2 regions of the Paenibacillus hodogayensis genome follow, and region 1 is predicted to be linked to the other one. Evidence: predicted binding sites of a transcription regulator. Region 1 holds the regulator's gene; the other holds the start of a gene.
What was found. The regulator LexA, encoded in region 1, represses DNA repair genes until DNA is damaged. The targets are predictions, from matches to a motif close to CGAACATATGTTCG.

Region 1 (4,323 bases):
CATTTTTCGACGACAGCGACAAGCTCGGATTGAGCGAAACGGCCCGCCATTATATGGCAGGGGTGCTCAAGCATGCCCGCGCGTTCGCAGCGATCACAAACCCGACCGTCAATTCGTACAAACGGCTTGTTCCCGGCTATGAAGCCCCGTGCTACGTAGCATGGTCGGCGAGCAATCGCAGTCCGATGATCCGGATACCGGCTTCCCGCGGCTTAAGCACCCGCGTAGAGGTGCGCAACCCCGATCCGGCGGCCAACCCTTACCTGGCGCTTGCGGTTATGCTGAAGGCCGGCTTGGACGGCATTCAGAACAAAACGGTGCTGCCGGCCCCGGTCGACCGCAATATCTATGTCATGACCGAAGAAGAGCGGGAAGATCAAGGCATTCCGAGCTTGCCGGCCGATCTTCGCGAAGCGCTGATCGAGCTGCTGAGCGACGAAGTGATCTGCGACGCCCTCGGCGAGCACGCGCTTTCTCACTTCGTAGAGCTTAAGGAAATCGAGTGGGACATGTACCGCACCCAGATTCACGCTTGGGAACGCGATCAGTACATGACGTTGTACTAAGAGCGGAAACCTTTATCGCATAAGCAATAGCGGGGGGATCCTTTTGGGGCATGCTACCGCATTCAAGACCTGTCGCAGGTGGGGCCCCTGAATGCCACCACCATTGTTCCTTTCGAATCGCGAGACTCGAACTAAATTAAGCAGCCCTTGAAAAAAGTGCCTCCACGCTACGGAGGCGCTTTTTTTCACTTGGACGAGGCAGACATGATCGCTTCGACGTCGTAAATTCGTAATACCGTAACCAAAGGAAGGCTATTTCTGGCTAACATTTTGTGCTGCGAACGATAGGGCTCCTATCCGTATAGGGCATTCGTCCAAACCATTTCGATTTTCGCTCATACTATGTGATTGTAGTTAAAAAGAAGGTAGGTGACAAAATGTCTGATGTTGGTGGATTCGGCGGCGGCTTCAGCTGCGGAGGCGGCGGGCTGTGGACGAGTACGGGCGTTATCCTTGTTCTCTTCATCCTTCTGGTAATCATTTCGAGAGCGTTTATTTAATCGCAGCCCGCTGTACATCAGTACCCCCTGCCATGCTTATGGCAGGGGATTTTTTAGTTGGAAAGAGTCCGCGGTGTTGTGGGAACGAACCCGCAGGCTTCCATCCATATAAAAACAGCCCTCCCGATTCGATGCGGAGGGCTGCTTGCTGTTGTCTCAATGAATATCGCGGAACAGGCCGATCACTTTGCCGAGAATGGTGACGTTACGAAGCCGGATCGGGTCCATGGCCGGGTTTTCCGGCTGGAGCCGGATATGGTCGCGTTCCCGGTAGAACGTCTTCACGGTCGCTTCGTCGTCCTCGGTCATCGCCACGACGATATCTCCGTTGTTCGCGGTCGGCTGCTGCTTGACAATGACGTAATCGTTATGGTGAATGCCGGCATCGATCATGCTTTCTCCGACAACCCGCAGCATGAAGACGTTATGATCGCCTACGAAGTGGCTGGGAAGCGGGAAATATTCCTCGATGTTCTCGGTTGCCGTAATCGGCACCCCGGCGGTAACTTTCCCGATGAGCGGGACGCGCGCGATAGAGAAAGAGAAGGCGGACAACGAATCGTCATGTCCCAATATCTCGATCGCCCGGGGCTTCGTCGGGTCCCTACGAATGAGCCCTTTCCTTTCCAGACGGTCCAGATGGCCGTGAACCGTGGAGCTGGACGCAAGCCCTACGGCTTCGCCGATTTCCCGCACGGAAGGGGGATAGCCTTTATCGCGCACTTCGTTCTTAATAAAATCGAGTATCGCTTGTTGGCGATTGGAAACCTTGCTCACGATCATCACTCCAATACGGACATGTTATATTGGGTAAATTATACCACAGAACCGGAGTTCGTACAAACATAAGTTCGATTTTTCCCGATAAAATACGAACATGCGAACGCTTGTTCGAAAATCATTGACGCGAATATACGTTCGTGTTAATCTGATACCAGAACAAGTGTTTGGGGAGGTAATTCCAATGTCCAACTCTTTTATGTACATTCCAAGCGATTTCCATCGCAGCACTCATACAGCCGCCGGCTCCGCGGCGGGCCGGTCTCGTACCGTTTCCCGTCCGTCTTCGAACCGTTTCGAAGCTGTCCGGGCGGTCGTCGTCCGCCTCAAGGTGCGACTGCTGGCGGCCGCCGCAGCGCTTCTGTTGTGCGTCGGCATTGCCGCCGTGCTTTCCGCCGTGATCGGCGACGGCGAAGTGCAGGCTGGGGCTATTCGAACGTACGAACATGTCGTCGTTCAGCCTGGCGACTCCTTATGGTCGATTGCGGAGGGCCGCGCCAAGAAGAGCGAGGATATACGCGTTTATATCGAAAAGCTGAAGAAGGTTAACGGCTTGTCCTCGTCTGCCGTTCGCGCCGGCCAGGTGCTGCAGCTGCCTCAATAAACGGATATTTCTCCATCCTATCGAAGGCAATCGATTCCCGCCCGGACACGCTCCGGGCTTTTGCGCGTTTGCTCCGCTTTCCTTGACAATCGGCTCGGAACCATGCAAAGTAGAAGTAACCGACACAAGGAGGCCGAACATGATTACCGAACAAATGATTGCCCGCATCAACGAGCTTGCCAAAAAGGCGAACACCGTCGGCTTGACGGACGAAGAGCTGGAAGAACGCAACGAATTGCGCAAGCGGTATATCGATGCGTTCAAAACGTCGCTCCGGGCGCAGCTTGATTCGATCGAATTCGTGGACGGCGACCAAGGGGCCGGCCCTGATAAAAAGCCTCATTAGAACGGAGGAGCCGCATGTCCCGAAAATGGGAACGCATGGTGCAAAAAAACAGCAAGGATATTAACAGCCGCCGGAAGAAAACCGGTCATACACCGATATCGGTGTCGGCACAGGAGCAAATGGATGTCTACAAGGGAAGAAGCTGGTTTTTGCCCGCTCTGCTTGTAGCCTGTTCGCTCTTCTTCGCAATCGTCTCGGTCATGCTGTACGAATCGCAGTCGTTGTACTGGATTACCGTACTCGGCTACATGGTGCTGGGGGTCATGTACTTCTTGCGCAGACCGTATATCAAGATCGGCAAGCAAAAGCTCGCCACCCGGCGCATGGGCATGGATAAAGTGTTCGGAGCCGATGAGATCGAATCGATCTCGGTGCAGAGCGGGAGCGTGGCGATTCAGCTGAAAGGAAAACGGACGCGCTGGGTATTGTCCAAGTTTCAGAGCTTGTACGACATACCGGCTATTGCTGCGCGGCTGAAGAAGTTCGCCGAACATAACGGAATCGCTTATAAAGAAGAAGCGGCTTAATGGGGATAAAGGGGAGAAACGGTTCATGGCTATTCAGGCAATCCTGTTCGATTTGGACGACACGCTGCTGTGGGACGACCGCAGTGTAAAAGAAGCGTTTCAGGCGACCTGCGCCGCCGCCGCCGAGCGGTATGAAGGACTCGATCCGGCCTTGCTGGAGGAAGCCGTACGTAGGGAAGCGCGCGCGCTGTACGAATCGTACGAGACGTTTCCGTTTACGAAGCAGATCGGCATCAATCCGTTCGAAGGGCTGTGGGCCCGGTTTAGCCAAGGCGAGCAGGAGGAATTCCGCAAGCTGGAGAAGCTGGCGCCTGGCTACCGCAAAGCGTCTTGGGCGAGAGGGCTCAAGGCGCTCGGGGTAGACGACGAGGAGCTTGGATTTCAGCTCGGAGAGCGATTCGGGGCGGAGCGCCGAGCGCGGCCGATCGTCTATGAAGAAACGTTCGAGGTGCTGAACGATTTGAAAGGGAAGGTCCAGCTGTTGCTGCTGACGAACGGCTCGCCGGATTTGCAGCGGGAGAAGCTGGACGGGGTTCCGGAGCTTGCCGGCTATTTCGACCATATCGTGATTTCCGGTTCGTTCGGCCAAGGGAAACCGGCGGCTTCCATCTTCCATCATGCCATGGAGCTGCTCGGCATCTCGCCGGACCAAGGCTTGATGGTCGGAGACAAGCTGACCACGGACATCCTGGGCGCGAACGGAGTCGGCATGAAGTCGGTATGGATCAACCGTCACGGCGTATCCCGTTCGGACGAGATCGTACCCGCCACGGAAATTGTCAGCTTGCGTCAAATCCGCGGACTCGCCGGTTTATAGCACAAACGGCTCTACACAAAAGCCCGACGCTTTCCTGAGGAAAGCGCCGGGCTCGTTTCGTGCCAGTAGCGTACAATATGAAAATCAGGCTTTTTGGAACGCGGGGTCGTCGTACGGATGCGCGATCCAGCCTTCGGTTTCGATAAAGAGGCGGACGGCGACGATTTTGCGGTTTTCCATCAG
Region 2 (4,323 bases), on a different contig from region 1:
TACGCCGGCACCCGGCAACTCGATGCGTTCGCTCATCGTTGTTCCCCCTTTCGGTTCGGGCCGCAAAGCAGCCCTTTATCCATCCAACTTTATAAAACCGGATCAGCCATCTTTCTTGGGCTGTACCCTCATAGACGCCGTGCGCCCAGACCCGTCTATCGCGACCCGGATATGCAAAAAAACCGCCTATTTGCAGGGCGGCTTATCGGTGATGTTGTTACTGACTTGATTATAAAACAAGAACATATGTTCGATCAATTGCTGTCGAGCTTGTCCGTTTTGTCGGATGTGTCAACCGGGAAAATCGGCCTTTCGCTTACGAGATTCCTTTGCGGTCATCCCCGAAAATCTCTTTGGCGAGAAAACGGACCAGCTCGATTTTCAGCTCATGCAGCCTTTGTCGAGATACCCCGATATGACGGGCGATGTGATTCATCCGCTGGCCTTCCATGATGCATTCCAGCACCGTCCGCTGACGGTCGTCGGCTATCCGCTCGGCAGCGGTTTCGAGCCGCGTCACCTTGGCCTCCAACTGCCTCAGCCGGCTCCAATGCTTCTCGCGCTTTTGCGCCTCCCGGTTTACCGAATCGGTGTAACGTCCCTTCCCCTTGGGCATCGCCCCGTCCAATCCATACAAACCCGTCATGCTCCCCCCGACATGCTCCAGCAGATCGCGCAGCCGATCGATCTCCCGCACCATCCACGGATAATCTTTCAACTCTTCCTCTACCAACTCCATATCTTCCGTTTTGGCCGAAGGCCGATAGGGGTCGTGGCGGGCGGCTGCCGCGCCGGCATCCTTCGCTTCCCATTGCGGGCAAGCTTCGATTTCGCCTATCGAGCATTGATGCACCCGGCAAATGCTTTTTGCCCCCCATAAGCTCCCGGGACAACGGCTGCACACCTCGTCCCGATAATAGTCGATTTGCTCCAAGGTCGGTTTGTTCATCCGCGCCAGCCCCTTTCGATATTTGAAAAATACGCTTATCGCGTCCAAAGCTCCCATCCAGAAACCGGAACGTCTGTTCCTATTTCCTATTATGTACGCGATTCGCGTACTTTTCAAGCTTATTTTTGCAAATTTCGCCTAATATATTGAAAAAAAGTTCGCGTTGTGCGATTATTAAAGAGAGAAAAACCGCCAAGGCTTCTTAGGCGAGTCGCGGAACGGAGGTGGTCCCGGATGATCGGCGAGACAATCACACAGCTTCGCAAACAACAACGCTGGTCCCAGCTAGCGGTGGCCGATCGGCTCGGGATCGCCAAGAGCACCTATGCGGGATACGAATCGGGTTATCGCGAGCCTTCCTTGGATACGCTGCGCCAACTGGCCGATATGTTCGGCGTCAGTATGGACACGCTGGTCGGCCAGAACGGCGGCCATTCTGGCGATCCGAGCGGTACGAACAATCCGCCCGCAGCCGGCGAATGGGAGGACCCGGAACTGGGTATCTGGTTCAAGGAACTGTTGGAAGCGCCGGAGGAACGACGCGACGAGCTGCGCAAAATTTGGGAGATTATTAAGATGAGGGAAGCCGGCCGAAGGCCTGGCGACAAGCAAGGAGAGTAAGCGGAGCATGCAGAGTGATCCTATTCGTCCGTCGTCTTTAGCCGGGCGTTTCTTTTCACCTTCGATACGAACATACATTCTATAGAAGAAAGGGGATCGAATGATGTACAACTACCAGAGCACGCCGCTGGAGCAATCGATCGAACGGCTGTACCGGGCTATGAATATGCGCGAGGCGCACCAGCTCGATCCGGAGACGATCGCCTCCCATCTCGGCATCTGGCTGCATTATGCGCCTTTCGCCAGCCGGGCGATCGACCGGGCCGGTCTCCAGTCCATCGTGCTCGACAGCCGGCTGTCGCGGCAGGAGCAGTGGCAGGATTTCGGCCACGAGCTGTGTCACGTGCTCCATCATGGAGGAAACCAGTTGACCATCAGCGAGGCGTTCATCCGTTTTCAGGAGACGAAGGCGGTCAATTTTGCCTACCAGTTCTGCATTCCGACGTTCATGCTGCTGGACGCGGAGCTGCCCAAGCTCGAGTCCGAGGCGGTTGCGGCGGTCGCCTCCCAATTCGGGGTAGCGCCCGAGTTTGCCAAGGAACGGCTGAAGCGGCATACCCGGCAAATCACCTCAAACAAAATTGCGGAGAGGCTGACCGCGCATTTTCACGCCGAGGAGCTGTTCAAACGCCGCAAAGGGATCGACTATATCGTGCCGACCGGCCGCTCGCATATGCTGTTTTGCCGGGAGCGCGGCGTGATCGGCTACATGGGGGACCGCGATGAATCCGACTAAAATCATACCTGTCGTCACCGACGGCTATACGCGAAAATGGTTCGGACTGGACATGGAATCGTCCGATCTCGCCTACCGCCCCCACCTGTCGATCAGCGGCTATTCGGACGCGTTATTCGCCCTCTCGCTCGACGACGAAGGCCTGGAATCGCTCGGGGTGAAGCGGGGCGACTATTTGCTGTTCAGTACGAAAGCCGCGCTGCATACGTCCGGCCAGATTGCGCTCATCCGCCAGGAAGAAGACTACATGATCCGCGAAGCTTACTGGAACGGTGACGTTACGCTGCTGCGCGTGCCCGGCGAAGCTTTCCCGCCGATTATGGCTCCGACCGAGAATATTCGCATCACCGCAGTACTCGACACGGTCATCGCCAACGACAAGCATGCGCCACTCGTGCGTTTCCGGTAGTTCGCCGCCTGGGCAAAAAGAAACAGCAAAGAGAGCTGCAGCGGTCCGCCTCTCGCGGAAAACCGTTACAGCCCTCGTTCCCGCGTCCGGGTACGCGGCCTTTCCCTTCTTATTCCCTGCTTGCGGCTATCCATTGCCCCGCGGAGGCTCCCCGTTTTGCGAACGGCCTCCCCAAGATCGACAATGCCGCCTTCACGCTTTGCCGAGAGCCGCCAGGACAACCCGATACCGGCGCAGCATGGCTAGTCGCCAAGGCACGATCATACCGAAGGCGAGCAGGAAGAAAAGCGCACCCGTCTGCGGAATCGTCACCGCCCGTTCGACCAGGTCGTGCAGCAGCAGGCGAACGATCAGCAGCGCGATAATGATGAAGACGAACGCCTTTGACCGAACCATATACACCTGGCCTCCCCTGGCCTCGAATTTCGAGGTCAAGATAAGCGGGTACGAGAAAAACAATACGCCGGCCAGCAGCGCGGCTGCGGCCCACAGCCAGGGCACATGCGTCGGCGGGTACGCAAACATCGCAAACCCGGTTGACATACCGAGCGGCGGAATCATAATTTTTTTGAACGAGGTCGGCTTGGACGACGCCTTCAGGCGTACGGTAATAATGACCGCACCTACGACCAGGGCGACCGCAATCGAGGCCAGTTGGGGCAGCCATGAAAGATTCACCTCGAACACACCTCCGGTTTCATCACGAACATCGGTAAGGACACTCCCTTATCTTACTCCGGCTGACCTGCGCTTGACAACGCCGTCTCTTCCTCTTACGGTATTCTTAGTCCGCTGCATCATTCGGATAGATCCCCTATGTACGATAAAACGGAGGAGCTTGCGCATGGAACCCACGAATAACCCCGAGATTCCCCTGATGGGCTTAATCGCCCGCCTGATGCGGCAGCACCATTATAACTCCCACCTATCGCTCAAAGACCAGGATGTGCACCCCGGGCAGCCTCCGCTTCTGTTCGCGCTGTCGCGGAACGACGGGCTGCGTCAGAACGAGCTGGCCGAGAAGATGCTGGTAAAGCCGGCTACCGTGACCGTCATGCTGAACCGGATGGTCAAAAACGGCCTCGTCGAGCGGAGGACCGATCCGCAGGATCAGCGCGTTTCGCGCGTTTACTTGACAGACAAAGGGCGGAGTGCGGTCAAGGAAGTGCGCGCCGCGCTGCAAGCGAGCGAAGCCCAAGCGCTGGAAGGCCTTTCCGACGAAGACAAGCTGCTGCTGCGCCGCCTGCTGACGCATATGTACGATAATGTCAAACGCCACGGGCAGACGGCCGTCCGGCAAGCGCAAGAGGAGAAGCCCGACGGGACAAGCTCCGGAACGATATCGGATTGACGCGTCAATTCTGAGCATAGGCATTGACCTGAAAAAGCATTAAGGTTTACAATAATCTACGGTAACTTTCACATATTCAAGCGATCGTTCACCCGCCTTCGGAAGCTTGAGGCGCGTGCCGATTTCCATTAGAACGGAGGCCCTTCCCTAGCCCATGTGGATCAAATCGTCTGTCATATGCGGTTATTTGCTTGTCGCCTACTGGCTTTCTTCGCATTTTGGCCTGTTGAAAATGTGCTTCTACCCGTCGCTCGGAG

Region 2: a site for LexA is predicted at 1,638-1,651, ahead of ABD796_RS26960 (ImmA/IrrE family metallo-endopeptidase). Genes of this name have one in related genera too.

Annotation. Positions count from the first base shown of each region.
Region 1 is NZ_BAAAYO010000006.1:235,234-239,556, reverse strand. It holds gene glnA (type I glutamate--ammonia ligase) at 1-566, shown strand, start outside; gene ABD796_RS12215 (hypothetical protein) at 902-1,084, opposite strand; gene lexA (transcriptional repressor LexA) at 1,223-1,843, opposite strand; gene ABD796_RS12205 (LysM peptidoglycan-binding domain-containing protein) at 2,031-2,450, shown strand; gene ABD796_RS12200 (DUF896 domain-containing protein) at 2,590-2,796, shown strand; gene ABD796_RS12195 (hypothetical protein) at 2,811-3,323, shown strand; gene ABD796_RS12190 (HAD family hydrolase) at 3,349-4,140, shown strand; gene ABD796_RS12185 (1,2-dihydroxy-3-keto-5-methylthiopentene dioxygenase) at 4,225-4,323, opposite strand, start outside.
Region 2 is NZ_BAAAYO010000013.1:170,983-175,305, forward strand. It holds gene ABD796_RS26945 (hypothetical protein) at 1-36, opposite strand, end outside; gene ABD796_RS26950 (hypothetical protein) at 317-949, opposite strand; gene ABD796_RS26955 (helix-turn-helix domain-containing protein) at 1,184-1,570, shown strand; gene ABD796_RS26960 (ImmA/IrrE family metallo-endopeptidase) at 1,674-2,306, shown strand; gene ABD796_RS26965 (hypothetical protein) at 2,293-2,715, shown strand; gene ABD796_RS26970 (CcdC family protein) at 2,908-3,393, opposite strand; gene ABD796_RS26975 (MarR family winged helix-turn-helix transcriptional regulator) at 3,560-4,066, shown strand; gene ABD796_RS26980 (hypothetical protein) at 4,221-4,323, shown strand, end outside.